DNA from 3 places in the Serratia rhizosphaerae genome. Region 2 is predicted to be linked to each of the others. Evidence: predicted binding sites of a transcription regulator. Region 2 holds the regulator's gene; each other region holds the start of a gene.
What was found. Region 2 encodes PurR, which represses purine synthesis genes. Its sites were predicted from a motif close to CANGCAAACGTTTGCNTG; they were not measured.

Region 1 (10,402 bases), 2.4 Mb from region 2:
CAATGGCGATACCGGCCGGTGACAGCCGCGTACTGATAATCGGATCCACCAGATGGAAGCGGCCGTTGATAATATCGCTGGCGTTGGCATGCAATGCGCCGTTCTCGCTGCGCCAGTCTCCCTGCTGAAGCGAGACGTTTTGCAGGGACAGGTCAAGATCGTTAAACGCCCACCCCTTGCCCTCCAGCCGTGCGTCGATCAGGTCAAAGCGTTGCAGTGTGATCGGCGGCAGGGTGGTAAAGCGCTGCCAGAATTGTTCCAGCGACAGCGGCGTTTGCAGCCGCACCTTGTTCAGGCGCAGACGGTCTACCAGCCAGCTGCCGTCGGCGGCACGCGTCGCTTTACCGGTCAGGTCGCCCTGGGCCAGATCGGCGCCGAAATCTTCCAGCAGCAGCTGATGATCTTTGATTTGCCCTTGCACCAGCGCCTGAGAGGCGGGGATGCCGTTCAGGGTCAGCGAGCCGGCGCTGAACTGGAAGCGGTTGTTGTCGCCCAGCAGGTGCCCGGACTGAGGCCGCCATGGCGTAATCCCGGCGTTAACCCGCTGCGCATTAAGCTGCCAGTCGGCGTCGCCGGCATGCAATGCCATATTGTTCAGCTGCAGCACGTCGGCCTGGATCGGTAACGCCGCTGCGCCAGGTTGCACATTGAGTGTTCCGTCGTGCAGCGTCACGCTGTGGAAGTAACGCGGGTTGGTGATCTGACGCAGGCTGAGACCCAGAACGACGCGCTTGGCCGTTAACGCCTGCGGCTGGTTGGCGCGCGTCAGCGCGACGTCTTCCAGGCCGATCTGCGCCGGTTCATCCCAGGAGTGGCTGATTTTACCGAGAGAGAGGCGGTAGTCGCTGTGCCCACTCACCCAGTTGCCGATCTGACCGGCGGCCCAGCGGGTCTGCCCGACCAGATACAGTAATACGATGACGATTGCCGCCGCCACCAGCAGCCATAGCAACAGTTTCCCAATAAATTTCATCGCCTGCACACCCTAGCGGTCAAAAAAGATACCCCGTTTATGCCGCAATTGGCCGGCTATCTCAAGGGTAATGGTCTGACTGACAATAAAAAAACGGCCGCAGGCGGCCGTTTTCGACGATAAAGCCGGGTCACACGCCCCCGCAGTGGAATTATTCCTTCTCCTGCGGAAATACCAGATTCAGTACGATGGCGGTAATCCCGCCGGCGGCGATACCGGAGGAGAGCAGGGTTTTCAGCCAGTCCGGCGCGAACTGCAGAATCAGCGGCTGCTGAGAAACGCCTATACCGACCGCCAGCGACAGCGCCATAATCATGATGGCGCGGCGATTAAGCTTCTCGCGTGAAACGATACGTACGCCGGACGCGGCGATGGTGCCGAACATCACAATGGTGGCGCCGCCCAGTACCGGCTCAGGAATATGCTGCACAAAGCCGGCGACCGCCGGGAACAGACCCAGCGCGATCAGCATCAGCGCCACCACAAAGCCAACGTAGCGGCTGGCGACGCCGGTCAGTTGGATCACCCCGTTGTTCTGGCCGAAGCAGGAGTTTGGGAAGGTATTGAAGACCGCCGACAGCATGGAGTTCAAACCGTTGGCCAGCACGCCGCCCTTCAGGCGTTTCATATACAGCGGGCCGCGCACCGGCTGTTCGGATACGTCAGAGGTGGCAGTGATATCGCCGATGGTTTCCAGCGAGGTGACCATAAAGATCAGCATCAGCGGCAGCAGCAGGTTCCAGTCAAAGCCCAGCCCGTAATACAGCGGGGTGGGGATGGTGATCGACGCGCTGTTGCTGACGGGCTGGCTGGCGGGCAGCATATCGAGCGCCCAGGCCAGCAGATAGCCGACCGCCATGGCGATCACCAGCGAGGCAACGCGCAGATAGGGATTACGCTGACGGTTGAGCAAAATAATCACCGCCAGCACCGCGCCGGCCAGCAGCAGGTTTTTTGGCGCGCCGAAGGTGTGGTCGTTCATTGCCGCGTAGCCGCCGCCGATGGAGGTCAGGCCGACCTGAATCAGCGACAGGCCGATAATCATCACCACAATGCCTGATACCAGCGGCGTAATAATGCGGCGCGCCAGGTGCAGGACGCGCGACAGCAGAATCTCGGTGCAGGAGGCAACCATCAGGGTGCCGAACAGCGCCGCCATCATGGTCGGCACGTCTGCGCCGCCGTTTTTCAGCGCCATGCCGCCCATAATCAGCGGTGATACGAAGTTAAAGCTGGTGCCCTGAATCGACAGCAGGCCGGAGCCGACCGGACCCCAGGTTTTGATTTGTAAAATAGAGGCCAGACCGGAGGCGAACAGCGACATGCTGATAATGTGCTGAGTATCCTGCGCCGGCAGCCCCAGCGCCTGGCAAATCAGCAGCGCCGGCGTAATCACGGCCACGAACATCGCCAGCAGATGCTGGCCGGCGGCAAACAGCGTTTGCGGCAGCGGCGGGCGGTCTTCCAGGCGGTAGATCAGTTCGCTTTTGGGCGGGGAGGCGGAGGCGTTTTGCACGGATTCAAGCTCGGCGGATTGCATGGTCATGGTGTGGCACTTTTCCGAAACGGCAAAGCAGGCATTTTAATCGTCTGGACACTAAAAGCAAACGGTTGCGCCTAACTTTTCTTCCCCGCTTATTTTTATTTATGTCGCATTTTCATGCATTTTTTCTTGTCTTCTTAGCACTTTTTCCTTCTAATCCAGCATTCATCGAGTTTAAAAAACTAAGTGGTTTTATATAACTTATTAATATAATTGGATTTATCCCCTCACATGGAGTACCTGGATGTTTCATCTTGATACTTATGGCACTTTGGTTGCCGCAACTCTGGTTTTGCTCCTTGGGGGCAAGTGCGTTAGAAGCATTCCTCTGCTGAAAAAATACACCATTCCTGCCCCCGTCGCCGGTGGTTTGCTGGTTGCGCTGTTATTGTTGATTTTAAAAAAGACCGTTAATTGGGAAATCAGCTTCGACATGTCGCTGAAAGATCCGCTGATGCTGGCCTTCTTTGCCACCATCGGCCTTAATGCCAACCTGGCGCGGTTGCGCGCCGGTGGTAAGGCACTGGTTATCTTCCTGTTTGTGGTGCTGGGACTGTTGGTGGTGCAGAACGCCATCGGCATCGGTATGGCGAAGATGCTGGGGATGGACCCGCTGATGGGCCTGATCGCCGGTTCTATCACCCTGTCGGGCGGCCACGGCACCGGCGCTGCCTGGAGTAAGCTGTTTATCGAGCGTTACGGCTTTGAAAACGCCACCGAAGTGGCGATGGCCTGCGCCACCTTCGGCCTGGTGCTGGGCGGCCTGATTGGCGGCCCGGTGGCGCGCTATCTGGTGAAGCACTCTTCCTCGCCGGAAGGTTCGCCGGATGACAGCGTCCAGCCGAGCGGCTTTGAAAAACCGGAGAGCGGTCGTCTGATTACCTCGCTGGTGATGATTGAAACCATTGCGATGATCGCCATCTGCCTCAGCCTGGGCCAGCTTATCGCCGGCCTGCTGAGCGGCACGGTATTTGAACTGCCGAACTTCGTCTGCGTGCTGTTTGTCGGGGTGATCCTCAGCAATACGCTGGCATTCACCGGCTTTTATACCGTGTTTGAGCGTGCGGTATCGGTGCTGGGTAACGTCAGTCTGTCGCTGTTCCTGGCGATGGCGCTGATGAGCCTGCGCCTGTGGGAGCTGGCGTCACTGGCGCTGCCGATGCTGGCGATCCTGGCGGTGCAGACGCTGGTGATGGCGCTGTACGCGATTTTCGTCACCTACCGGGTGATGGGCAAAAACTATGATGCGGCAGTGCTGGCTGCCGGGCACTGCGGCTTCGGGATGGGCGCTACGCCGACCGCGATTGCCAATATGCAGGCGATTACCGATCGTTTCGGCCCATCGCACCTGGCGTTCCTGGTAGTGCCGATGGTGGGGGCGTTCTTTATCGATATCGCCAACGCCATCATTATCAAGCTGTACCTGCTGCTGCCGGTCTTCCCGGCGGTTGGCTGAGTAACCACTGGACAGCAAAAGGGCGCCTTCTCGGCGCCCTTTTTTATGCGTTGGAATAGCGTGCCTTTTCCGGCAGCCAGCGCTCAATCAGCGCCTGAGCGTGTTCGGGGTATTGCTGGTGGATATGGCGGGCAACCCGCTGTACTTCCGGGATCATCGACTGGTCGCGCAGCAGATCGGCGACTTTGAATTCGGCATTGCCGGTCTGCCGGGTGCCGAGTAGCTCGCCGGGGCCGCGAATTTCCAGATCGCGCTGGGCGATCACGAAGCCATCGTTGCTGTCGCGCAGCACCTGCAGGCGCTTCTGCGCGGTTTTACTCAGCGGGGTTTTGTACAGCAGTACGCAGTGTGAGGCGACCGCGCCGCGACCTACGCGGCCACGCAGCTGGTGCAGCTGCGCCAGGCCCAGCCGCTCCGGGTTTTCAATAATCATCAGGCTGGCGTTCGGCACATCGACGCCGACTTCGATCACCGTGGTGGCAACCAGCAGCTGCAGCTCCCCCTGCTTGAAGGCCTGCATCACCGCCTGTTTTTCCTGCGCCTTCATCCGGCCGTGCACCAGCGCCACCTTCAGCTCCGGCAGCGCCGCTTTCAGCTCTTCCCAGGTGGCTTCCGCCGCCTGCGCTTCCAGCAGTTCGGACTCTTCAATCAGCGTGCAGACCCAGTAAGCCTGACGGCCTTCCTGCTGGCAGGCGTTTCTGACGCGTTCGATAATATCTGCCCGGCGGGTATCCGGGATCGCCACCGTGGTGACCGGCGTGCGGCCCGGCGGCAGTTCATCGATGACCGAGGTGTCCAGATCGGCATAGGCGGTCATCGCCAGCGTGCGTGGGATCGGTGTGGCGGTCATGATCAACTGGTGGGCATGGAAACCCTGCTCTTCACCTTTTTCCCACAGCGCCAGACGCTGATGGACGCCAAAGCGGTGCTGTTCATCAATGATAACCAGCGCCAGCCCGTTGAACTGAACCTGCTCCTGAAAAATGGCGTGGGTGCCGACCACCATCGAAACCTGACCGCTGGCGATCGCTTCCTGCTGCGCGATGCGCGCTTTGCCTTTCTGCTTCCCGGCCAGCCAGCCGACTTCAATGCCCAACGGCGCAAACCATTGGCGGAAGTTATTGGCATGCTGTTCCGCCAGCAGCTCGGTCGGCGCCATCAGCGCCACCTGCTTACCGTGGGCAATGGCGCGCAGCGCGGCCAGCGCCGCCACCAGCGTTTTCCCGGAGCCGACGTCGCCCTGAACCAGACGCATCATCGGGAAATCTTTTTGCATATCAGCTTCGATATCCGCCACCACGCGCTGTTGCGCACCGGTCGGGGCAAACGGCAACTGGGCCAGAAACGCTTTTTTCAATCTGCCGTCCGGCAGCAGCGGCTGGGCGTGATAACTCTGCGTGCCGGCGCGTACCGCCAGCATGCTGAGGTTGTGTGCCAGCAGCTCTTCCATAATCAGCCGTTTCTGCGCCGGATGTTTGCCCAATTCCAGATCGGCCAGCTGGATATCCGGCGGCGGACGATGCAGCGTATGCAGCGCCTGCGGCAGGCTCATCAGGCCGCCGCTCAGTTCCGGCGGCAGCAGTTCGGTAATGGCGCAGGTATCCAGCAGCTCCAGCGCCTGATCGGTCAGCTTACGCAGCGTAGCCTGACGGACGCCTTCGGTTGTGGGGTAGACCGGCGTCAGCGAGGCCTGCAGCTCGACGTCGTCATGTTCGCCCTGCAGGCGGTATTCCGGATGAATGATTTCCGCACCGTGGTTGCCGCGCTTGATTTCCCCGTAGGCGGTAACGCGGCGCCCGGTCGCCAGGCTGTTTTTCATCGCCGCGTTGAAATTGAAAAAGCGCATGGTGAGGATGCCGGTGCCGTCGCTGATTTGGCAGGTGAGCATACGGCGGCGGCCAAAACTGATATCGCTGCGCAGTACTTCGCCTTCTACCGTGGCGAAAATGCCCGGCAGCAGGTCATTGATGGGGTACAGGCGGGTGCGGTCTTCGTAACGCAGCGGCAGGTGCAGCAGCAGATCCTGAATGGTTTCCAACCCGATTTTAGCCAGCTTGGCTGCCTGGCTGGCGCCAACGCCGGTCAACGTGGTGAGCGGAACCGCATCCAGCAGGCGGCCTTTCATCTGCGCACCGTTGCTTGCATGGCGGCCCACCATTCGGCCTCGGCGATCACTGCGCCGTTTTCATCGATATGGGGGCGCGGCAGGCCTTTACGCTTGGCGACGTTGGCCAGCACCGGGTAGCCGCCCTCAAACAGCAGGCGCTGTTGCTCTTCAGCATCCAGCATGCTGCGATCGCGGCGGTACATGCCGGCATTTTGGCGCTGTCGCTGCGCTTCGTACAGGATCAGGGCGGAAGCCACGGAGACGTTGAGCGATTGCACCATGCCGATCATCGGAATGATGATGTCCTGGTCGGCAAGCTGCAGCGCTTCTTCGGTGATGCCGGTTTTTTCCTGCCCGAGCAGAATACAGGTTGGGCGGGTGTAGTCGATATCACGAAAATCCACCGCGCGGTCAGACAGGTGCGTCGCCAGAATTTGCATGCCCTGGCCCTTCATATGGCCGACCGCATCGCCGATGGTAGGGTGCGTTTTTACGTTGACCCAGCTGTTGCTGCCGGCGGCGGAAGAAACCAGCGTCCGCATGCGGGTGGTTGGCCAAACGGCATGAACCTGATGCACGCCGACGGCGTCGGCGGTACGGATAATTGCGGAGACGTTATGCGGTTTGTGAACCTGTTCCAGACAAACCGTCAGATCCGGTTGACGGGTGGCGAGCATTTCACAAATCCGCGCATAGCGTTCGGGGCTCATAGGCGCTAGTTTCGGTTACGGTTAACTTTGATTACATCCGGCATGATACGGATTTTACGCATGATATTTGCCAGATGGATGCGATCGCGAGTGGTCAGGCGGATAAAGGCGCTGTAGACCCGGCCGTCTTTCTCTTCAGTATTCAGGCTTTGAATATTGGACTCAGCTGCATTGATCGCCGCCGTCAGGTTGGCCAACGCCCCCTGGTGGTTAAACATATCCACTTTGATTTCGGCGATGAATTCTTGCTCGGTTTCCTTATCCCACTCGACCGCCATGAACTTTTCCGGTTCTTTCTGGTAACCGCGGATGTTGCGGCAGGATTCATGGTGGATCACCAGCCCTTTGCCCGGGCTGACATGGGCGATAATCGGGTCGCCCGGAATCGGCCGGCAGCACTTGGCAAAGGTGATCAATACGCCGTCGGCGCCTTTGATGGCCAGGTTGCGCACGCCGGAAGAGGCGCCGAGGCTGGATTGGTCGCCCTGCAGGTTTTTCGCCACCACCACGCTCATGGCGTTGCCGAGGCCGATTTCCGCCAGCAGATCGTCCAGCGTCGCCAGCTTCATGCGCTCCAGCTCGTGCTGAATATTTTCCTGCGGGATTTCGGCCAGCTTGCGACTGCCGCCCAGCGCATGGTTCAGCAGACGACGGCCGAGGTTGACGGAGTCGTCGCGCTTAAGGTTCTTCAGCATCTGGCGGATTTTGGCGCGCGCTTTTGAGCTGACGACAAAGTTCAGCCAGGCGGCATTCGGCCGTGCGCCCGGCGCGGTGATGATTTCCACCGTCTGGCCGCTGGTGAGCGCCTGCGACAGCGGGTAAGGCTGGCGGTCGACGCGGGCGCCGACGCAGGCATGGCCGATATCGGTATGCACGGCGTAAGCGAAGTCGACCGGCGTGGCGCCGGCCGGCAGTTCGACGATGCGGCCTTCCGGGGTGAAAACGTAAATCTCATCCGGGAACAGATCGGATTTAACGCTTTCAATAAATTCGAAGGAGCTGCCGGCGCTTTGCTGCAGCTCCAGCAGGCTTTGCATCCAGCGCTGGGCGCGGATTTGCGCGGTAGTGCCGCTCTCGCCCTGTTCTTTGTACGCCCAGTGCGCCGCCACCCCCATTTCCGCCATCTGATCCATATCTTCGGTACGGATCTGCACTTCGACCGGCACGCCGTGCGGCCCGATCAGCGAAGTATGCAACGACTGGTAGCCGTTGGCCTTGGGAATGGCGATATAGTCTTTAACCCGCCCCGGGCGCGGTTTGTACAGGCTATGCACCTGGCCCAGCACGCGGTAACAGGTATCCACTTCTTTGACGATCACCCGGAACGCATAGATATCCATAATCGAATGGAAGCGCTGTTCTTTCAGGTGCATCTTGCAGTAAATGGAGTAGAGGTGTTTTTCCCGTCCGCTGACGCGGCAGGCGATGCCGGCTTCGGTTAACCGTCCTTCGATCTCGGAAAGAATCTTTTGGATCATTTCCTTACGGTTGCCGCGCGCGGCCTTGACCACTTCCTTGATGACGCGGTAGCGGTTAGGGTAAAGCGCCTCAAAACCCAGCTCTTCCAGCTCGGTTTTCAGGTGATGGATGCCCAGGCGGTGCGCCAGCGGGCTGTAGATTTCCAGGGTTTCACGCGCGATGCGCCGGCGTTTGTCCGGGCGCAGCGAACCGAGGGTGCGCATATTGTGCGTACGGTCGGCCAGCTTGATCAGCACGACGCGGATATCCTGCACCATCGCCATGATCATCTTGCGGAAGTTTTCCGCCTGCGCTTCTTTTTTATCCTGGAATTTGAGCTTGTCGAGCTTGGATACGCCTTCAACCAGTTCGGCGACGCTTTTGCCGAACAGCTGTTCCATATCCTGATAGGTTGCCGGGGTGTCTTCAATGACATCATGCAGCAGGGCGGCCATCAGCGTCTCGTAATCGAGACGCATCTCCGCCAGGATGCAGGCCACGGCGACCGGGTGAGTAATATAAGGCTCACCGCTGGAGCGTGTCTGACCCTCGTGAGCATCACGCGCGACGAGGTATGCCTGTTTGAGGCGCTTAATTTGCTCCTCAGGCAGGTAACGTTGAATCAGCTGGTTAAGGCTTTCAAACAGGTACAAGGCAGACTCGCTATTTAATTAACGACGGCCTTCAGCAATCGCGGTAACCGCCTGAATTTCTGCGGCTTCCTGCTCTTGCTGCTCCTGGCGCTCACGCACATCGAGGATCTGGCTGTTGATCAGGCCTTCTTCGATTTCGCGCAGAGCGATAACGGTGTACTTATCGTTCTCTTCAGGAACCAGCGCGTCTTTGCCGCCGACCTGGATTTGACGTGCCCGACGAGCAGCGACCAACACCAGGTCAAAACGGTTACCAATTTTCTCTACAGCGTCTTGAACAGTTACGCGTGCCATATTTGTGCTACTCCACAGGTGACGAAAAGACTGGGCATAATACTGAAACTGTCTTCAGTCTGCCAATAGTTTGCTGATTAAAGCGTCATGTCGCAGCATTTGCCGACCTAAACGCAAGCGCTCGGCGCGAATAATGGTTTTCAGATCGGACAGCGCCAGATCGAAATCATCGTTCACGATTAAATAATCATACTCCGCATAGTGCGTCATTTCCGCTACCGCCTGCGCCATGCGCTTGGCGATCACCTCATCGGAGTCCTGCCCGCGGCCGCGCAGGCGGCGGCCCAGCTCTTCCTTCGACGGCGGCAGGATAAAGATGCTGCGCGCCTGCGGCATCTTGGCGCGAATTTGCTGCGCGCCCTGCCAGTCGATATCCAGGAAAACATCCACGCCGGTCGCCAGCACCTGCTCGATAGCCGCGCGCGAGGTGCCGTAGTAGTTGCCGAACACTTCGGCGTGCTCAAGGAAGGCATCCTGCGCAATCATGCGGCGGAATTCGTCGTGCGACACAAAGAAATAGTGTTCGCCATGATTTTCACCCGGGCGACTGTCGCGCGTGGTGTGTGAAACCGAAACCTGCGTGTCGTACAGCGGTTGGGTCTTTAACAAAGCCTGAATCAGACTTGATTTACCTGCGCCGCTGGGTGCAGAGACAATATAAAGCGTGCCTTGAGCCATGATGATGTTCGTTGATAGCGGTTGATGTGCCAATTACAGCAGATGTGTATTTTCTCCGCACAGTATACACGGCTAACGCCGCTGATGCAGCGTTTGCGCGCATTTTGCCCGCGGCTTTGGCGGAAAAACACGGCGAAAATTACAAAGTGCCTTGCGTATCGCGTTATTTCGATGGTTTTTCGCAAACGAAAATTTATTTTGCGATGTGTTTTGCGACCGATGATTTTATGCGTCGCCGCCGCGCTGAAAAGCGGATTTACTGCATGGCACCAGGGAGGAGGAATGAAAGGACACCTTTTTTACGGCGCCGTGTTTTTTATTCTCGCGATGGTCATCTCCGTCGGCGCGCAGGCAGAAACCTGCCCGCACTGGCCGGCGGAGCGCCTGCGCAATGAACTGAATGCTTTGGAAGAGCAGCTGGTGCGCTGGGACGCGGCCTATTATCAACGCGGGAAAAGTTTGATTAGCGACGAACTTTACGACAGCCTGCGGCAAAAACAGCGATTTTGGCGAGTTTGCGCCGGCCGGAC
Region 2 (10,402 bases):
AAACGCCGCCTCCTGCGGTACCGAAACCGCGGTATCGGTACCCTGTATGTTTTCGAATATGACGCGCAGCAGGTATAACGCCACTCTGGCCGAGCATCAGGAGGGACTGATGGACGTTTTGGCCCATGCCGGAGTCAACGTGCTGTGGCGCGATAACGATAACGGCTGTAAAGGCGCCTGTGACCGGATCCCTCACGTCGATATAACCAAACTGCAACTGCCGCAGGATTGTGAAGGTGACGTCTGTATGGACAGTGTGCTGCTGTATCGCCTGCGGGACTATATTGATAGCCTGAAAGACGACGGCGTGATTGTGCTGCACCAGATGGGCAGCCACGGTCCGGCCTATTATCGCCGCAGCACGCCTGAGTTCCGCCGTTTTACCCCGACCTGCGACAGCAATCAGATCCAGGACTGCAGCCACCAGCAACTGGTCAACACCTATGACAATTCGCTGCTGTACAGCGACGCCATGCTCGACAGCACCATCAAACTGCTGCAGCAGTACAGCGACCGTTTCAATACCGCGCTGGTATACCTGTCGGATCACGGCGAGTCGCTGGGGGAAAACGGTATGTACCTGCACGGCACGCCGTATCTGTTCGCACCGAGCCAACAGACGCACGTACCGTTCCTGATGTGGATATCGGCAAACTATCAGCGCAGCTTCGGCATTAACCGCCAGTGCCTGCAAAATATCGCGCAGCGGGATGCCGTCTCGCAGGATAATCTGTTCCATACCCTGCTTGGCATGCTGAACGTGCAGACCCGACAGTATCAGCCTCAATTGGATATTCTGCAGCGCTGCCGCAGCGACAGCGCTTAACTTCCCTGCGCCGCTGAGGCACAATACTCACCATCATGGCCGGCGCCTCAGCGTCGGTTTTTTTCTTTCCCTCTTGATCTAGACCAACTGGTCTATTATGCTCACCCTCATGACGACGAAACATACGCATTGCAACACAGATACACGCGAACACCTGCTCGCCACCGGCGAGTCACTCAGCCTGCGCCTGGGGTTTACCGGCATGGGGCTGAGCGAACTGCTGGCTACCGCCGGGGTGCCCAAGGGCTCGTTTTATCACTACTTCCGCTCGAAGGAAGCCTTCGGCGAAGCCATGCTGCAACGCTATTTCGCGCATTATGACGTCGCCATGCTGGCGTTGTTCAACGACAGCGGCAGCGATGCCCGCCACCAGTTGCTGAGCTATTATGCGCAGGCCATCAGTTTTCACTGCCGCAGCGAATGTCACAATTCGTGCCTGGCGGTAAAACTGTCCGCCGAAGTCAGCGATCTGTCGGAACCGATGCGTCATGCGCTGGAAACCGGCAGCGCGCAGGTGATCGGCCGGTTGCAGGACGCGATTGAACGCGGTATCCGCGAAGGGTCGCTGGCGATAACCATGAGTCCGGCGGCCACCGCCGAAACGCTGTACGCGCTGTGGCTCGGCGCTTCACTGCGCGCCAAAATTCGTCGTTCGGTTGCGCCGCTCACCAGCGCGCTGGAAAGTATTGAACTGCTGCTGCGCCCTGCGCAGCCTTAAGCCCCTCCCCTGGGATGCCAAGATCCGACATCACAGGGGTTTTATTTAACGTATTACTAGTCGACCGGTCTATTCAGGATAGGATGCTTTATGAAAATTGAAAAACTGTTTACCCCGCTGAAGGTTGGCGCCGCCACATTGCCCAACCGCGTATTTATGGCGCCGCTGACGCGCCTGCGCAGCATTGAACCGGGCGATATCCCGACGCCGCTGATGACAGAGTACTACGCCCAGCGCGCCAGCGCCGGTTTGCTGATCACCGAAGCGACGCAAATTTCCTTCCAGGCTAAGGGTTACGCCGGCGCGCCGGGGCTGCATACGCCGGAACAAATTGCCGCGTGGAAAGAAATCACCCGGGCGGTGCATGAGAAAAACGGCCATATCGCCGTACAGCTGTGGCACGTAGGCCGCATCTCTCATACTAGCCTGCAGCCGGGCCAGCAGGCGCCGGTCGCCCCGTCCGCCATCAACGCCGACACCCGCACCACCGTGCGCGATGAAACCGGCGCCTGGGTACGTGTGCCGACCTCTACGCCGCGCGCGTTGGAAACGGCGGAAATTCCCGGCATCATCAATGATTTCCGCCAGGCAACCGCCAATGCGCGCGAAGCCGGCTTTGATTACATTGAGCTGCACGCCGCGCACGGCTACCTGCTGCACCAATTTATGTCGCCGGCTTCCAACCAGCGCAGCGACCAGTATGGCGGCAGCATCGAAAACCGCACGCGTCTGACGCTGGAAGTAGTCGACGCCAGCATTCAGGAATGGGGCGCCGAGCACGTCGGTATCCGTATTTCACCGCTCGGCCCGTTCAACGGCCTGGATAACGGTGAAGATCAGGAAGAAGCGGCGCTGTACCTGGTGGAAGAGCTGAATAAGCGCAACATCGCGTTCCTGCATATTTCCGAACCGGACTGGGCCGGCGGCAAGCCTTACTCTGACGCCTTCCGCGATGCGGTGCGCGCGCGCTTTAGCGGCGTTATCGTCGGCGCCGGCGCCTATACGGCGGAAAAGGCCGAAACGCTGATCGAAAAAGGCTATATCGACGCCGTGGCCTTTGGCCGCAGCTATATTGCCAACCCGGATCTGGTCGAACGTCTGCAGCAAGGCGCAGAGCTCAACGAACCGCAGCCGGAAAGCTTCTACGGCGGCGGCGCGCAGGGCTATACCGACTACCCGTTCCTGGTGAAGTAACCCCCGCGTTTACGCTACGGGCCGGCCCTGCGCCGGCCTTTGGTGTTTTATTGGCCGGTGCGGATTTTGTTACGCCGTCACCTAAAGGCATCCGCCGCTGCGCCATTTGAATTCCCTTCTGCGACAACGCTATACTGAACGACGTTTCAATAACTCAGCCGTTAACGACGGCAAACACCTGCAATTAGAGGAAATTATGCGCCTACTCCATACCATGCTCCGCGTCGGTGACCTGCAACGCTCTATCGACTTCTACACCAAGGTATTAGGCATGCGCTTGCTGCGTACCAGTGAAAACCCGGAATATAAATACTCGCTGGCATTCGTTGGCTATACCGAAGAGAGCGAAGGTGCAGTCATTGAACTGACCTATAACTGGGGCGTTGACAGCTACGAGATGGGCAGCGCCTTCGGCCATCTGGCGCTGGGCGTCGACGACGTCGCCGCCACCTGCGACGCCATCCGTCAGGCCGGCGGCAACGTCACCCGCGAAGCCGGCCCGGTCAAAGGCGGCACCACGGTGATCGCGTTTGTGGAAGATCCGGACGGCTATAAAATCGAGCTGATCGAGAATAAACACGCCGGCCACGGCCTCGGCAACTAAGTTTCCGTCGGGCGCGTTCTGCGCCCGTTTTATTATCCGCATGATAACCGCCTGCACGCCGCGGCAAAATTTGCCATAATGCGCGCTGCATTCGATGAAGATAAGAAACTGATGGCCGATAAAAGTGATCTTAACGCCCTGAGTGGTCGTTTTCGTGGGTTTTATCCCGTAGTAATAGATGTAGAAACCGCCGGCTTTAACGCCCAGAGCGACGCGCTGCTGGAAATTGCCGCCGTTACGCTGAAAATGGATGAGGACGGCTGGCTGCAGCAGGATGAAACGCTGCATTTCCACGTTGAGCCTTTTGAGGGCGCGAATCTGCAACCGGAAGCCCTGGCATTTAACGGCATCGATCCGCACAATCCGCTGCGCGGCGCGGTGAGTGAATATGACGCGCTGCACGCCATTTTCAAGGCGGTGCGCAAAGGCCTGAAAGAGCAAGGCTGCAACCGGGCGATTATCGTGGCGCACAACGCCAACTTCGACCACAGTTTCCTGATGGCGGCCGCAGAACGCGCCGGCCTGAAGCGCAATCCTTTCCACCCGTTCGCCACCTTTGACACCGCCGCGCTCAGCGGTCTGGTGCTGGGGCAAACCGTGCTGGCCAAAGCCTGCATCGCCGCCGGCATGACCTTCGACAGCAGCCAGGCGCACTCCGCGCTGTACGATACCGAGCAGACCGCCCTGCTGTTCTGTGAACTGGTTAACCGCTGGAAACGACTCGGCGGCTGGCCGCTGGCGATCGACGCCGCCGGCGACGACGAGTAATACAAAAAATGGGCGCAGCGGTATACACCGACTGCGCCCATTATCCTTTCGCTGAAAACCGTCGTTACGACTGCTGGTCTTCCTGCTTGTACTTTTCCGCCGTCTCTTTGATCAGCGACTGCAGTTCGCCGCGCTGATACATTTCGATGATGATATCGCAACCGCCGACCAGTTCACCGTCAACCCACAGCTGTGGGAACGTCGGCCAGTTGGCGTATTTCGGCAGCTCGGCACGAATGTCCGGGTTCTGCAGAATATCCACGTAGGCAAAACGCTCGCCACAGGCGGACAGCGCCTGTACGGCCTGCGCGGAGAAGCCGCAGTTCGGCAGCTTCGGTGAGCCTTTCATGTACAGCAGAATCGGGTTTTCTGCGATTTGTTGCTGAATTCTTTCAATCGTCGTCATCATTGCTTCCTCAAGCCATCGGATGGCTACAACATGCGTTACACCGGGCTATTGTAGCGGCTGCGGCCGTTGCAAAAAAACGCCATCTTTTGCAAGGGCATTCCGCCCGCCGAACCAGCGGCGCCGGCAACGCCCCTACGCGCTAAACATGCTCTCAGAATAACATTTTTAATCTGACCATTTCACTAATATATTTTGCAGCAGCGCCTGCTGCAAAATATTAACCTGCGCGGTCAATACGGCGTTTTTTTCTCCGCCCGGCGATTAAATTTCAGCCAGGTGAAATCTTATTAACGTTTTCTCACAATATGGATTACGCTTTATTAAGTTCCGCGCTGTTTTATATCGCGGATTTGGGGAATACTGTGTTTAATTCAATCTCTGACTCGGGACCAAGGTTGGTAACGTCGACATGCGTCTAATAGTTACGCTTTTTGTGCTGCTGTTTACCCAGCTGTTCTTCAATCTGGCGCACGCTGCGCCACAGTCGCGCGTTGCCGCTGAGCCGCGTAAAAGCCACGTCAGCGATGCGCGCCCGGACGAGCGTCGAAAAAAGAAAACGCTGAAGAGCAGTAAAAAAGCCCGCACCGCCACGGCGCCAAAAACCACCAAGGTAAAAGCGCATAAAAGCACGACGATTAAAACCGCCAAAAAAACGACCCGCATTAAATCTACGCGTAAAGTGACGCACCTGGCGAAGAATAAAGTCACCCCGCCGAAGAAAGGTTATAAAAAAGGCTATGGCCGTCACCGCACCCACGGCCTGGCGACCAGCAAACTGCTGAGCGACGATAAACCGCTCAAGCTCAGCGCGGCGCATAAAAAGCGCTATCAGCGGGCGAAGCAAACCGCAATGACCAAGCTGATGAATCAAATGGGCAAGCCCTATCGCTGGGGTGGCGCCTCGCCGCGTACCGGCTTTGACTGCAGCGGTTTAATTTATTACGCCTATAAAGACGTGATGAAAATTAAAATGCCGCGCACGGCGAATGAGATGTATCACCTGCGTGACGCCGCGCCGATTAAGAAAAGCGAATTGCAAAAAGGCGACCTGGTATTCTTCCGCATTAATAACCGCGGCGTGGCCGACCACGTTGGCGTTTACCTCGGCGACGGCAAGTTTATTCAGTCGCCGCGTACCGGCAAAGATATCCGCATCAGTCAGCTGGACAATAACTACTGGCAAAACCATTACATCGGCGCCCGCCGCGTGATGACGCCGAAAACCGTTCGCTAATCCCCGCATGGCTGAGCCCGCCTCAGCCATGCCCCCCCGTTCCCGCCATTGCCGACGCTTTAAGCAGTTGAACGCTTCGCACGTTTTAAACCTTCCCTTCCCTTTGAAAGTGGTTAGAATTAATAACCTTAAAAAAAACATAACAACTCGATGCCCGAATATGCCCTAAATATGCTGTATGACGGGTATAAATAGCGCGGCTTCGTCTGGGGAACCACCCGAACGATCGCATCCCACAGGCGGCCATGGGCATTTTAGCGCTGTATCAATAAGGAGAAAGCAATGTCGTTTGAATTACCTGCATTACCGTACGCAAAAGACGCTCTCGAACCGCACATTTCCGCTGAAACGCTGGAATACCACTACGGCAAGCACCACAATACCTACGTGGTGAACCTGAACAACCTGGTGAAAGGCAGCGAGTTCGAAGGTAAAACCCTGGAAGAGATCGTGAAAACCTCGACCGGCGGCGTATTCAACAACGCGGCGCAGGTGTGGAACCACACCTTCTACTGGCACTGCCTGTCGCCTCAGGGCGGCGGCGAGCCAACCGGCGCGGTGGCGGATGCCATCAATCAGGCTTTCGGCTCTTTCGCCGCGTTTAAAGAAGCGTTCACCAAATCCGCTGTCGGCAACTTCGGCGCAGGCTGGACCTGGCTGGTGAAAAAAGCAGACGGTTCACTGGCGATCGTCAACACCTCCAACGCGGCTACCCCGCTGACCGGTGAAGACAAACCGCTGCTGACCGTGGACGTGTGGGAACACGCTTACTACATTGATTACCGCAATGCGCGTCCTAACTACCTGGAAAACTTCTGGGCGTTGGTAAACTGGGCGTTCGTGGCGGAAAATCTGGCATAAGCGCCGGTTAACCCGCAAACAGAAAAGGCGCAGTAATTACTGCGCCTTTTTATATTTCGCAGAACAATCAGTTCAGCGCAGCGGTAAAGCTAAAGGCGATAATCATCACCAACGCACATACGGTGGTGAACAATGACAATTTCAACTCGGTTTCCATCAGAAACTCCCTTATCTGTTTCGCGACGCCAGCATAAAGCCCCCAGCGTTAATGGGTCAAATGATTTTCCCACAGTTCACGGCCATTCCCCATTGATTTTGCGCAACGCCCGATCGTGTTGCGGCAAAAAAGAGGCCAATATAAAAATATTGCCCGCATTCCTGGCGGATAATACCGATTTCCTCTTCCACTTTTGCGCAATATACGCCAAAATTCGCAGTTCACTGCTGCGTACCGGCCAATAAGCCCCTCCAAACCAAGCAAGCGGCTTACGACTTCCAAACTAAAAACTACGTTTTCGAGATTTTGGAGAAGGATCTGCGCAGGCAAACGATTAACAACATGCTTACATACTGCAAACATGTGAGTTCAGGAGTCATCTTTACATGGCAACGATTAAAGATGTGGCCAAACGCGCGGGCGTTTCCACCACCACCGTTTCGCACGTCATCAATAAGACCCGTTTCGTCGCCGAAGAGACTAAAGCGGCGGTCTGGGCCGCCATTAAAGAGCTGCACTATTCACCCAGCGCGGTTGCGCGCAGCCTGAAGGTCAACCACACCAAATCCATCGGCCTGCTGGCGACCTCCAGCGAAGCCCCCTATTTTGCCGAAGTGATTGAGGCCGTGGAAAACAGCTGCTACAGCAAAGGCTACACCCTGATTCTGTGCAACTCGCACAACAATCTGGACAAGCAGCGCGCCTATCTGGCAATGCTGGCGCAAAAGCGCGTCGATGGCCTGCTGGTAATGTGTTCCGAATACCCCGATCAGCTGCTCGGCATGCTGGAAGACCACCGTAATATTCCGATGGTGGTGATGGACTGGGGCGTGGCGCGCAGCGACTTTACCGACACCATTATCGATAACGCCTTCGAAGGCGGCTATCTGGCGGGCCGCTATCTGATCGAGCGCGGCCACCGTGAGATCGGCGCCATTCCAGGCCAGCTGTCGCGCAACACCGGCGGCGGCCGCCATCAGGGTTTCCTGAAGGCCCTGCAGGAGGCCAATGTCGAGTTGCGCAACGAGTGGATCGTCCAGGGCGACTTCGAGCCGGAGTCCGGCTATAAGGCAATGCACCAGATCCTGTCGCAAAAGCACCGCCCGACGGCGGTGTTCTGCGGCGGCGATATTATGGCGATGGGCGCCATTTGCGCCGCGGACGAGCTGGGCCTGCGCGTACCGCAGGATATTTCGGTGATCGGCTATGATAACGTGCGCAACGCGCGCTACTTCACCCCGGCCCTGACCACGGTGCACCAGCCGAAAGAGCGCCTGGGCGAAATGGCCTTCACCATGCTGCTGGACCGCATTATCAGCAAGCGCGAGGAGTCGCAGGTGATCGAAGTCCATCCTAAACTGATCGAACGGCGCTCCGTGGCCGACGGTCCCTTTATCGATTACCGCCGCTAATTGCGACCGGCCGGTGCGCCTACTCCTCTGCCGGCCCCGCTTCCTCTTCTTCGCTCAGCCACTCATGATTCAGCGTCTCGCTGTCCCCCAGATAATCCAGCAGCCAGGCGATGGCCGGCGACTGATTAGGTTGCTGCCAGGTCAAACAGCAGGCGCTGGGCGGAAACGGTTCGTGCAGCTGCAGCACCGCCAGCTCGCCGCGCGCCACCAGCGGCAACACCCTGTGCGCCGGCGCCATGCCGACGCATAAACCGCCACGCAGGCAATCCACCGCCGACACCCAGTCCGGCACCACCAGGCGGCGCTGGTTGTCCAGCGACCAGGTCACTCGCTTGGGCAGATTGCGCGACGTATCCTCCAGCAACAGCGCCGGATAGGGACGCAGCTGTTCATCACTGAGCGCGCCGTTCAGCCCGGCCAGCGGATGATCGGCGCTGACCACGCACAGCCAGTTCATAAAGCCCATATCGCGAAAGGCGAACCCGCCGCCGGCGGGCACTGCGCGCGTGGCGCCGATGGCCATTTCGGCGCGGCCATCCACCAGCGCATCCCATACGCCGTTGAACACTTCCGGCTGCAGCAGCAGTTCAACGTCCGGGAAATGACGATAGAAATCCAGTACCAGCTGTCGGCAGCGCTGCGGCTTAACAATCAGATCGACGGCGATCTTCACCTGCCCGCGCCAGCCGTTGGCGACCTGCTGGCACTGACGGCGCGTGTCGAGCATTTTTTTGATGACAGCGCGTGACTCCTGGACAAACAGCGCCCCCGCCGGCGTCAGCATGACGTCGCGATGGCGCCGCTCAAACAGCGGCACCGCCAGCCACTGCTCCAACTGGCGCACGGTATAGCTGACCGCGGAAGGAACGCGGTGCAGCTCCTGCGCCGCCGCGCTGAAACTGCCGGTACGCGCCACGGCGTCGACCACATCCAGTGAATATTCAGACCACATACGTTTGCCTGCAAAAATTTTCAAACCAGTATGCAAATATTACCGTTTCACAACCAGAGATCCAGCCGGATACACTGCGCGGCGTGAAAACCTGCATCACAAATAACGACTGAGAACCACTATGCGAAACTTTGGATTTATGTTTTATCTGGCCGGCCTGAGTATGCTCGGCTTTCTGGCCACGGATATGTACCTGCCGGCCTTCGGCATGATGCAGAAAGATCTGCAGATTTCTCCCGGCGCCATTAGCGCCAGCCTGAGCATCTTCCTGGCTGGCTTTGCCTTTGCGCAACTGCTGTGGGGGCCCTTGTCCGACAAACTGGGACGCAAACCGGTGCTGCTGATTGGCCTGGCGCTGTTTGGGCTGGGTTGCCTCGGCATGATGTGGGCGGACAACGCGCTGCAACTGTGGACGCTGCGCTTTATACAGGCGGTCGGCGTCTGCGCCGCCGCCGTGACCTGGCAGGCCATCGTGATCGACCGCTACCCGGGCAGCCGCGCCAACCAGGTGTTTGCCACCATTATGCCGTTGGTCGCTCTCTCACCGGCGCTGGCGCCGCTGGTCGGCGCCTGGCTGCTGAACCACCTGAACTGGCGCGCGATCTTCGCCGTGCTGCTGGCCATTACGCTGCTGCTGCTGTTGCCGACGCTGCTGCTGCGCGACAAGCCGCGTCCGCGAACCGATGAAGGCGCGGTGCCAGGCATCGGTTTCCTGCAGTTGCTGAAGTCGCCGCTGTACAGCGGCAACGTGCTGGTGTACGCCGCCTGCTCAGCCGGTTTCTTCGCCTGGCTGACCGGCTCGCCGTTTATTCTGGGCAATATGGGCTACAGCCCGAACGATATCGGCCTGAGCTATGTGCCGCAGACGCTGGCGTTTCTGCTCGGGGGGTTCGGCTGCCGCGCCGCATTAAGCCGCACGAACGGCAATACGCTGCTGCCGTGGCTACTCCTCATATACGCCGTCAGCATGGTGGCGCTGTATCTGGTCGCCACGCTGACCACGCCGACGCTGACCACACTGCTGATCCCATTCTGCCTGATGGCGCTGGTTAACGGCGCCACCTACCCGATCGTGGTGGCGAATGCGCTGACGCCGTTCCCGGAAAGCACCGGTAAAGCGGCGGCGCTGCAGAACACCCTGCAGCTGGGCCTGTGTTTTGTCGCCAGTATGCTGGTCTCCACCTATATCACCCAGCCGCTGCTGGCGACGGTGACGGTGATGGTCGCCACGGTGGCGCTGGCCGCCGCCGGCTATCTGCTGCAGCGC
Region 3 (10,402 bases), 1.9 Mb from region 2:
GGCTGGCTCGGTCTGCTGACCGCGGTGCTTCTGATGATTCTGGGGCCAACGATCTGGGTAGAGATTCTGGGCCATGAGAAGCCTATCTATCCGTACGAATACCCGGCGCTGTTCTCCATGATCGTAGCCTTTATCGGTACCTGGCTGTTCTCTGTCACCGACAGTTCATTGACGGGTCAGCAGGAGCGTGAGCGCTTCCGCTCCCAGTTTGTTCGTTCGCAAACCGGGCTCGGGATTTCCCAGGGAAGTTCTCATTAGTCGGTAAACACCTGTGACTCAAAGGCCCTACGGGGCCTTTTTAATGGTCGATAGAGTTAGATACAGATAAATAACGCAGAAACGCAAAAAGCCTCATGCTTTCGCATGAGGCTTCTTACTTTGTTTGATGCCTGGCAGTGTCCTACTCTCGCATGGGGAGACCCCACACTACCATCGGCGCTACGGCGTTTCACTTCTGAGTTCGGCATGGGGTCAGGTGGGACCACCGCGCTATTGCCGCCAGGCAAATTCTGTTTCAATCAACCCGCAGCGCATTCACGCCGCCAGTCAATCCAATCTCGGAACTTCGCTGAAAATTATTCGTATCATCCTGATACTCCCCCCTTCGGGGCCAACGCTCCGCGTTGTTCAAAATCGTTCCCGACGATTTTGTCATCCGTCTCTAAAACACCTTCGGTGTTGTAAGGTTAAGCCTCACGGTTCATTAGTACTGGTTAGCTCAATGCATCGCTGCACTTACACACCCAGCCTATCAACGTCTTAGTCTTAAACGTTCCTTCAGGGGCCTTAAAGGCCCAGGGAAGACTCATCTTGAGGCAAGTTTCGCGCTTAGATGCTTTCAGCGCTTATCTTTTCCGCACTTAGCTACCGGGCAATGCCATTGGCATGACAACCCGAACACCAGTGGTGCGTTCACTCCGGTCCTCTCGTACTAGGAGCAACCCCTCTCAATCTTCCAACGCCCACGGCAGATAGGGACCGAACTGTCTCACGACGTTCTAAACCCAGCTCGCGTACCACTTTAAATGGCGAACAGCCATACCCTTGGGACCTACTTCAGCCCCAGGATGTGATGAGCCGACATCGAGGTGCCAAACACCGCCGTCGATATGAACTCTTGGGCGGTATCAGCCTGTTATCCCCGGAGTACCTTTTATCCGTTGAGCGATGGCCCTTCCATTCAGAACCACCGGATCACTAAGACCTGCTTTCGCACCTGCTCGAGCCGTCACTCTCGCAGTCAAGCTAGCTTATGCCTTTGCACTAACCTCACGATGTCCGACCGTGATTAGCTAACCTTCGTGCTCCTCCGTTACTCTTTGGGAGGAGACCGCCCCAGTCAAACTACCCACCAGACACTGTCCTCACCCCCGATTAGGGGGCCGAGTTAGAACATCAAACATTAAAGGGTGGTATTTCAAGGTTGGCTCCATGCAGACTGGCGTCCACACTTCAAAGCCTCCCACCTATCCTACACATCAAGGCTCAATGTTCAGTGTCAAGCTATAGTAAAGGTTCACGGGGTCTTTCCGTCTTGCCGCGGGTACACTGCATCTTCACAGCGAGTTCAATTTCACTGAGTCTCGGGTGGAGACAGCCTGGCCATCATTACGCCATTCGTGCAGGTCGGAACTTACCCGACAAGGAATTTCGCTACCTTAGGACCGTTATAGTTACGGCCGCCGTTTACCGGGGCTTCGATCAAGAGCTTCTGGTTACCCATAACCCCATCAATTAACCTTCCGGCACCGGGCAGGCGTCACACCGTATACGTCCACTTTCGTGTTTGCACAGTGCTGTGTTTTTATTAAACAGTTGCAGCCAGCTGGTATCTGCGACTGGCTTCAGCTCCATCCGCAAGGGACTTCACCTACGCGCCAGCGTGCCTTCTCCCGAAGTTACGGCACCATTTTGCCTAGTTCCTTCACCCGAGTTCTCTCAAGCGCCTTGGTATTCTCTACCTGACCACCTGTGTCGGTTTGGGGTACGATTTCGTGTTACCTGGAGCTTAGAGGCTTTTCCTGGAAGCTTGGCATCAACTACTTCTGCACCGTAGTGCATCGTCATCACGCCTCAGGGTTAGCAAGCAACCGGATTTACCAGGTCACTCCCCCTACACGCTTAAACCGAGACAACCGTCGCTCGGCTAGCCTAGCCTTCTCCGTCCCCCCTTCGCAGTAACACCAAGTACAGGAATATTAACCTGTTTCCCATCGACTACGCTTTTCAGCCTCGCCTTAGGGGTCGACTCACCCTGCCCCGATTAACGTTGGACAGGAACCCTTGGTCTTCCGGCGTGCGGGTTTTTCACCCGCATTATCGTTACTTATGTCAGCATTCGCACTTCTGATACCTCCAGCATGCCTCGCAGCACACCTTCAACGGCTTACAGAACGCTCCCCTACCCAACAACGCATAAGCGTCGCTGCCGCAGCTTCGGTGCATGGTTTAGCCCCGTTACATCTTCCGCGCAGGCCGACTCGACCAGTGAGCTATTACGCTTTCTTTAAATGATGGCTGCTTCTAAGCCAACATCCTGGCTGTCTGTGCCTTCCCACATCGTTTCCCACTTAACCATGACTTTGGGACCTTAGCTGGCGGTCTGGGTTGTTTCCCTCTTCACGACGGACGTTAGCACCCGCCGTGTGTCTCCCGTGATAACATTCTTCGGTATTCGGAGTTTGCATCGGTTTGGTAAGCCGGGATGGCCCCCTAGCCGAAACAGTGCTCTACCCCCGAAGATGAGTTCACGAGGCGCTACCTAAATAGCTTTCGGGGAGAACCAGCTATCTCCCGGTTTGATTGGCCTTTCACCCCCAGCCACAAGTCATCCGCTAATTTTTCAACATTAGTCGGTTCGGTCCTCCAGTTAGTGTTACCCAACCTTCAACCTGCCCATGGCTAGATCACCGGGTTTCGGGTCTATACCTTGCAACTAGACGCCCAGTTAAGACTCGGTTTCCCTACGGCTCCCCTATTCGGTTAACCTTGCTACAAAATATAAGTCGCTGACCCATTATACAAAAGGTACGCAGTCACACCACGAAGGTGCTCCCACTGCTTGTACGTACACGGTTTCAGGTTCTATTTCACTCCCCTCGCCGGGGTTCTTTTCGCCTTTCCCTCACGGTACTGGTTCACTATCGGTCAGTCAGGAGTATTTAGCCTTGGAGGATGGTCCCCCCATATTCAGACAGGATAACACGTGTCCCGCCCTACTCATCGAACTCACGACCTGTGCATCTTCGTGTACGGGACTATCACCCTTTACTGTGCGACTTTCCAGACGCTTCCACTGACACACAAGCCGATTCAGGTTCTGGGCTCTTCCCCGTTCGCTCGCCGCTACTGGGGGAATCTCGGTTGATTTCTTTTCCTCGGGGTACTTAGATGTTTCAGTTCCCCCGGTTCGCCTCGTTAAGCTATGTATTCACTTAACGATAGTGTGTCGAAACACACTGGGTTTCCCCATTCGGGTATCGTCGGTTATAACGGTTCATATCACCTTACCGACGCTTTTCGCAGATTAGCACGCCCTTCATCGCCTCTGACTGCCTAGGCATCCACCGTGTACGCTTAGTCACTTAACCTCACAACCCGAAGGTGTCTTTCGACATCGTCGCATTGCTACATTTGAGAGACTCTATGACAGGTTACTCCTCATCCCGAACTTCTACGGGGGACAAGTTTCAGCTGCCATGTTTCAATTTTCAGCTTGTTCCAGATTGTTAAAGAGCAAATATCTCAAACATGACTCGCAAGTCAGTTTTGAGATATCGTTTGATACCGTCTTTCACCCGATATCAGCAAATGGCGTCCCCTAGGGGATTCGAACCCCTGTTACCGCCGTGAAAGGGCGGTGTCCTAGGCCTCTAGACGAAGGGGACACGGTATATGTCGGCTTCGCAGACGCTTTGCTCGTTCTTTTCATCAGACAATCTGTGTGGACACTGCACAGTCAGGATATCTTTAGGTAAGGAGGTGATCCAACCGCAGGTTCCCCTACGGTTACCTTGTTACGACTTCACCCCAGTCATGAATCACAAAGTGGTAAGCGCCCTCCCGAAGGTTAAGCTACCTACTTCTTTTGCAACCCACTCCCATGGTGTGACGGGCGGTGTGTACAAGGCCCGGGAACGTATTCACCGTAGCATTCTGATCTACGATTACTAGCGATTCCGACTTCATGGAGTCGAGTTGCAGACTCCAATCCGGACTACGACGTACTTTATGAGGTCCGCTTGCCTTCGCAGGTTCGCTTCTCTTTGTATACGCCATTGTAGCACGTGTGTAGCCCTACTCGTAAGGGCCATGATGACTTGACGTCATCCCCACCTTCCTCCAGTTTATCACTGGCAGTCTCCTTTGAGTTCCCGGCCGAACCGCTGGCAACAAAGGATAAGGGTTGCGCTCGTTGCGGGACTTAACCCAACATTTCACAACACGAGCTGACGACAGCCATGCAGCACCTGTCTCAGAGTTCCCGAAGGCACCAAAGCATCTCTGCTAAGTTCTCTGGATGTCAAGAGTAGGTAAGGTTCTTCGCGTTGCATCGAATTAAACCACATGCTCCACCGCTTGTGCGGGCCCCCGTCAATTCATTTGAGTTTTAACCTTGCGGCCGTACTCCCCAGGCGGTCGATTTAACGCGTTAGCTCCGGAAGCCACGCCTCAAGGGCACAGCCTCCAAATCGACATCGTTTACGGCGTGGACTACCAGGGTATCTAATCCTGTTTGCTCCCCACGCTTTCGCACCTGAGCGTCAGTCTTCGTCCAGGGGGCCGCCTTCGCCACCGGTATTCCTCCAGATCTCTACGCATTTCACCGCTACACCTGGAATTCTACCCCCCTCTACGAGACTCTAGTCTGCCAGTTTCAAATGCAGTTCCCAAGTTAAGCTCGGGGATTTCACATCTGACTTAACAAACCGCCTGCGTGCGCTTTACGCCCAGTAATTCCGATTAACGCTTGCACCCTCCGTATTACCGCGGCTGCTGGCACGGAGTTAGCCGGTGCTTCTTCTGCGAGTAACGTCAATGTAGTGCCGTATTAAGACACTACCCTTCCTCCTCGCTGAAAGTGCTTTACAACCCGAAGGCCTTCTTCACACACGCGGCATGGCTGCATCAGGCTTGCGCCCATTGTGCAATATTCCCCACTGCTGCCTCCCGTAGGAGTCTGGACCGTGTCTCAGTTCCAGTGTGGCTGGTCATCCTCTCAGACCAGCTAGGGATCGTCGCCTAGGTGAGCCATTACCCCACCTACTAGCTAATCCCATCTGGGCACATCCGATGGTGTGAGGCCCGAAGGTCCCCCACTTTGGTCCGAAGACGTTATGCGGTATTAGCCACCGTTTCCAGTGGTTATCCCCCTCCATCGGGCAGTTTCCCAGACATTACTCACCCGTCCGCCGCTCGCCGGCAAAGTAGCAAGCTACTTTCCGCTGCCGCTCGACTTGCATGTGTTAGGCCTGCCGCCAGCGTTCAATCTGAGCCATGATCAAACTCTTCAATTAAAAGCTTGATTCGCTAAGTTAATAGCTGTTGCTCAAAGATTTACTGCATGAATTTTACTTCAGTTAGTCACTCTTCAAGACTTGATATTTTTTTGCATCCGAAGATGCTGGATATCGTCTTGTGAGTGCCCACACAGATTGTCTGATAAATTGTTAAAGAGCAGTGAGTTACGCGCTTTCGCTTGCTAACTCGAGGTGGCGTATATTACGCTTTCCTCTTTCAGAGTCAATTCATTTTTTCAGAATTTTTTCTCTGTCGACCCCGGATACTCTGTGATGTTGTTCACATGTTCCGTGTCGATGGAGGCGCATTATAGGGAGTTCCGCGCAGGCCGCAACAGGTATTTTCAACAAAAACGTTCGTTTGCTGCATTCCACAGCAAAAGCCGCCCTTATACCCACTTTTGCACAAACTTATCCACAGAAGGTATTTGAGCGGAAAATTTACGAGCACCACGCAAACGTTTTCGCTACAATTCCCGGCGATGAAACGATCCCCCTTTATGGGGGCGTTACCTGAATCTGTTCCTGTTTCTCTTTATATAGAGAGTCAAAAGGTAGAGATTCACGTAACGCTCTTTATATTGCGACTCAAAAGCCAAGGGATAAAACCATGCAACAACCTCGTCCAATCCGCCGGGCCCTGCTCAGCGTTTCTGACAAAGCCGGTATCGTTGAATTTGCGCAGGCGCTGTCACAGCGCGGCGTTGAACTTCTGTCTACCGGCGGCACCGCCCGCCTGCTGGCTGATGCCGGCCTGCCTGTCACCGAAGTGTCCGACTATACCGGTTTCCCGGAGATGATGGACGGACGAGTCAAAACCCTGCATCCCAAAGTACACGGCGGCATTCTCGGCCGGCGCGGCCAGGATGATGCCATCATGAACCAGCATGCGATCCAGCCGATCGATATGGTGGTCGTCAACCTGTACCCTTTCGCACAGACCGTTGCACGCCCGGACTGCTCGCTGGAAGACGCGGTGGAAAACATCGATATCGGCGGGCCGACCATGGTGCGCTCTGCCGCCAAGAACCATAAAGACGTTGCCATCGTGGTGAAGAGCTGCGACTACGCAGCAATTATTGGCGAGATGGATAACAACGACGGCTCCCTGCTGTTCAACACTCGCTTCAATCTGGCGATCAAAGCCTTTGAACATACCGCCGCCTATGACAGCATGATTGCCAACTACTTCGGCACGCTGGTGCCGGCTTACCACGGCGATACCGAACAGCCTGCCGGCCGCTTCCCGCGCACCCTGAATCTGAACTACGTGAAGAAGCAGGATATGCGCTACGGGGAAAACAGCCACCAGCAGGCCGCCTTCTATATAGAAGAGAATCTGCAGGAGGCGTCCGTCGCCACGGCGCAGCAGCTGCAGGGTAAAGCGCTCTCTTACAACAATATCGCGGATACCGACGCCGCGCTGGAGTGCGTAAAAGAGTTCGCCGAGCCGGCCTGCGTAATCGTCAAACATGCCAACCCGTGCGGCGTGGCAATTGGCGATGACATTCTGGCGGCCTACGAGCGCGCTTACAAAACCGACCCGACCTCCGCGTTCGGCGGCATCATCGCCTTTAACCGTGAGCTGGACGCCGCCACCGCGCAGGCCATTATCAGTCGCCAGTTCGTTGAAGTGATCATCGCGCCAAACGTCAGCGAAGAAGCACGCAGCCTGCTGGCCGCCAAACAGAACGTGCGCGTACTGGCCTGCGGACAATGGCAGCAGCGCGTTGCCGGCCTGGACTTCAAACGCGTCAACGGCGGCCTGCTGGTGCAGGATCGCGATTTGGGCATGGTGACCGCAGATGACCTGCGCGTCGTCACCGAGCGCCAGCCAAGCGAGCAAGAGCTGCGTGATGCGCTGTTCTGCTGGAAAGTGGCCAAGTTCGTGAAGTCCAATGCTATCGTCTATGCACGCGACAATATGACCATCGGCATTGGTGCCGGCCAAATGAGCCGCGTTTACTCCGCCAAAATCGCCGGCATCAAGGCAGGCGATGAAGGGCTGGAAGTGAAAGGCTCCGCAATGGCCTCCGACGCCTTCTTCCCGTTCCGCGACGGCATTGATGCCGCAGCCGCGGTGGGCATCACCTGCGTGATCCAGCCGGGCGGCTCCATTCGCGACGACGAAGTGATCGCCGCCGCCAACGAGCACGGCATCGCCATGATCTTCACCGACATGCGCCACTTCCGCCATTAATCCCCTGTTATTGCGTGCGCCGCGTGGCGCACGCCGTTTTTTTGTGGAGCACCTGATGAATATTTTAGTTATCGGTAACGGCGGGCGTGAACACGCGCTGGCCTGGAAAGCCGCCCAGTCGCCGCTGGCTGATAAAGTCTACGTCGCCCCCGGTAATGCCGGCAGCGCGCTGGAAAGCAATCTGGAAAACGTAGCCATTTCCGCCACCGACATCCCGGCGCTGCTCGCCTTTGCCCAGAGCCACGACATCGGCCTGACCATTGTCGGGCCGGAAGCACCGCTGGTAATCGGCGTGGTCGACGCCTTCCAGGCCGCCGGCCTGAAAATCTTCGGTCCGTCGCAGGCCGCCGCCCAGTTGGAAGGCTCCAAAGCATTTACCAAAGATTTCCTTGCCCGCCATCAGATCCCGACGGCGGAGTACCAAAACTTTACCGACGTAGACACGGCGCTGGACTACGTGCGCAGCAAAGGCGCGCCGATCGTGATTAAGGCCGACGGGCTGGCGGCAGGCAAAGGGGTCATCGTCGCCCTGACGCTGCAGCAGGCAGAAGACGCCGTGCGCGATATGCTGGCGGGCAACGCCTTTGGCGACGCCGGCCACCGGATTGTGGTTGAAGAGTTCCTGGATGGCGAAGAAGCCAGCTTTATCGTCATGGTGGATGGCGAACACGTGGTGCCGATGGCCACCAGCCAAGACCACAAACGCGTCGGCGACGGCGATACCGGCCCGAACACCGGCGGCATGGGCGCTTACTCGCCGGCGCCGGTGGTTACCGACGAAATCCACCAGCGGGTGATGGATCAGGTGATCTGGCCAACGGTGCGCGGCATGGCGGCAGAAGGCAACACCTACGTCGGTTTCCTGTACGCCGGCCTGATGATTTCCGCCGAGGGTCAGCCAAAAGTGATCGAATTCAACTGCCGCTTCGGTGACCCGGAAACCCAGCCGATCATGATGCGCCTGCGCTCCGATCTGGTGGCACTGTGCCTGGCAGGCGCTGAAGGCACGCTGGATCAGCAGACTTCCCAGTGGGATGAGCGCCCCGCTCTTGGCGTGGTGTTGGCTGCCGGCGGCTATCCTGGCGACTACCGCACCGGCGATGCGATTCACGGCCTGCCGCAGCAGGAGAGCGCCGACGGTAAAGTCTTCCATGCCGGCACGCAGTTGAAAGATGGCGAAGTCGTTACCAGCGGCGGACGCGTACTGTGTGTGACGGCGCTGGGCGAGACGGTGGCGCAGGCGCAGCAACGCGCTTATCAACTGGCGGCGGGTATTGAGTGGCAGGACAGCTTCTGCCGGAAAGATATCGGTTATCGCGCGATTGCGCGCGGCAAGTAAATCACGCTGCATGGCAGGGCGCGTTCGCCGCGTCCTGTCCCCTTCTGTTACAGCGCGTCTTCCTGCGGTTCCCAGGTACAGAAATCTTCGTTCGCCACCAGCAACAGCTGACGCCCTTCCGGCGCCTCCAGCCAGGCCACGCTGACCGGCCCTGCGCTGTTTTGCGCCCGGCGCTCAATCCACGCCGTCGCTCTGTCGCCCAACTCCGGCTCACGCCACTGCCCGGCGCAGGTTTTCACTCCGTCCTGCTGCCAGCGCCCCTGATATAAGGTCACTCTGCCGGCCCGCAGCGCATCGCTGAGTGCCAGTACGCGGCGCGCCTGATATTGATAACGAGCGATATCGTCCGCAGACAGCGGCTCGCGCCGCGTCGCCAGCTGGCGCTGCATAAAGCTGACCGTACCGTCATCGGTAAAACGCAGTTGAATAGAGTCGCGATCGCCGTCGGCGTCGGTACGCTTGATTTGCCTCAGCGCGCCGTGTTGATAGTCATAGCGGGTTGTCACAGTGCCAACGCCGCGGTAGGGGCTGTATACGGTTACCAGCACTGCCGGACGCTGTTGTTCGTCGTCTTTACGCCACAGGCGGATTACGCCCTGATCGGCCACGTAGCCGCTGGCGGTAAAGGCGGGGGGAGTATGATGCCAACTACACGCGCTCAGGACGCTGGCAATGCCAATGGCTGCCAGCGCCCTGCGCACAAACAAAAGGGGCTTCAAAGCCCCCCTGTTTAATCTTTTCACCAACACGCAGTCTTATTTAACTGCGTCTTTCAGTGCTTTGCCAGAAACGAACGCGGGTACGTTAGCCGCTGCAATTTTGATTTCTTTGCCAGTCTGTGGGTTGCGACCAGTGCGCTCTGCACGATGGTTTACTTTGAAAGTACCGAAACCAACCAATTGTACCGCATCACCTTCTTTCAGAGACTCAGTAATAGCAGCCAGGGTAGATTCCAGAGCCAGTTTAGCTTGTGCTTTGGAAAGGTCAGCCTTGTCCGCGATTACATCAATCAGTTGAGTCTTGTTCATAAGTTATCCTTACAGTGTGTTTATCGTTTGCAAAGCATCGAGTGCGACGGATATGCCGATTGACAGCACTCTCCTGCATACACGCACCGATAGCCACTTTTTTTACGCCCCCCAAATGTAGACCAGACAGGGTGCGGATGTGAAGCCTTAAGGCATGACAAATCAGGCGTTAAATCACGTTTTCTTGCCTTATTGCGCTAAATTTATCCCAATATTGCTCACGCCAGCCTCACGAAGGTCTGCGCGTAGCCCTTTAATCAGGTCTAAATCGCGCTCTTCGCAGGCTGCCAGCAGGCGGAAAATTTCCCACTGGATG

Region 1: a site for PurR is predicted at 2,574-2,591, ahead of FO014_RS10230 (nucleobase:cation symporter-2 family protein). Genes of this name have one in related genera too.
Region 3: a site for PurR is predicted at 5,971-5,988, ahead of purH (bifunctional phosphoribosylaminoimidazolecarboxamide formyltransferase/IMP cyclohydrolase). Genes of this name have one in related genera too.

Annotation. Positions count from the first base shown of each region.
Region 1 covers NZ_CP041764.1:2,203,619-2,214,020, forward strand. Annotated here, with positions in the region: gene FO014_RS10225 (AsmA family protein) at 1-973, opposite strand, end outside; gene FO014_RS10230 (nucleobase:cation symporter-2 family protein) at 1,125-2,519, opposite strand; gene gltS (sodium/glutamate symporter) at 2,761-3,972, shown strand; gene recG (ATP-dependent DNA helicase RecG) at 4,016-6,097, opposite strand; gene trmH (tRNA (guanosine(18)-2'-O)-methyltransferase TrmH) at 6,094-6,789, opposite strand; gene spoT (bifunctional GTP diphosphokinase/guanosine-3',5'-bis pyrophosphate 3'-pyrophosphohydrolase) at 6,795-8,900, opposite strand; gene rpoZ (DNA-directed RNA polymerase subunit omega) at 8,919-9,194, opposite strand; gene gmk (guanylate kinase) at 9,249-9,872, opposite strand; gene ligB (NAD-dependent DNA ligase LigB) at 10,155-10,402, shown strand, end outside.
Region 2 covers NZ_CP041764.1:4,937,341-4,947,742, forward strand. Annotated here, with positions in the region: gene eptA (phosphoethanolamine transferase EptA) at 1-826, shown strand, start outside; gene FO014_RS23015 (TetR/AcrR family transcriptional regulator) at 924-1,544, shown strand; gene nemA (alkene reductase) at 1,635-2,738, shown strand; gene gloA (lactoylglutathione lyase) at 2,935-3,342, shown strand; gene rnt (ribonuclease T) at 3,421-4,110, shown strand; gene FO014_RS23035 (Grx4 family monothiol glutaredoxin) at 4,175-4,519, opposite strand; gene FO014_RS23040 (C40 family peptidase) at 4,929-5,753, shown strand; gene sodB (superoxide dismutase [Fe]) at 6,036-6,614, shown strand; gene cydH (cytochrome bd-I oxidase subunit CydH) at 6,682-6,771, opposite strand; gene purR (HTH-type transcriptional repressor PurR) at 7,158-8,183, shown strand; gene punR (DNA-binding transcriptional activator PunR) at 8,203-9,135, opposite strand; gene punC (purine nucleoside transporter PunC) at 9,257-10,402, shown strand, end outside.
Region 3 covers NZ_CP041764.1:1,782,281-1,792,682, forward strand. Annotated here, with positions in the region: gene actP (cation/acetate symporter ActP) at 1-258, shown strand, start outside; rRNA gene rrf (5S ribosomal RNA) at 388-503, opposite strand; rRNA gene FO014_RS08425 (23S ribosomal RNA) at 683-3,590, opposite strand; tRNA gene FO014_RS08430 (tRNA-Glu) at 3,812-3,887, opposite strand; rRNA gene FO014_RS08435 (16S ribosomal RNA) at 3,975-5,516, opposite strand; gene purH (bifunctional phosphoribosylaminoimidazolecarboxamide formyltransferase/IMP cyclohydrolase) at 6,130-7,719, shown strand; gene purD (phosphoribosylamine--glycine ligase) at 7,775-9,058, shown strand; gene FO014_RS08450 (DUF1481 domain-containing protein) at 9,106-9,777, opposite strand; gene hupA (nucleoid-associated protein HU-alpha) at 9,814-10,086, opposite strand; gene FO014_RS08460 (YjaG family protein) at 10,276-10,402, opposite strand, start outside.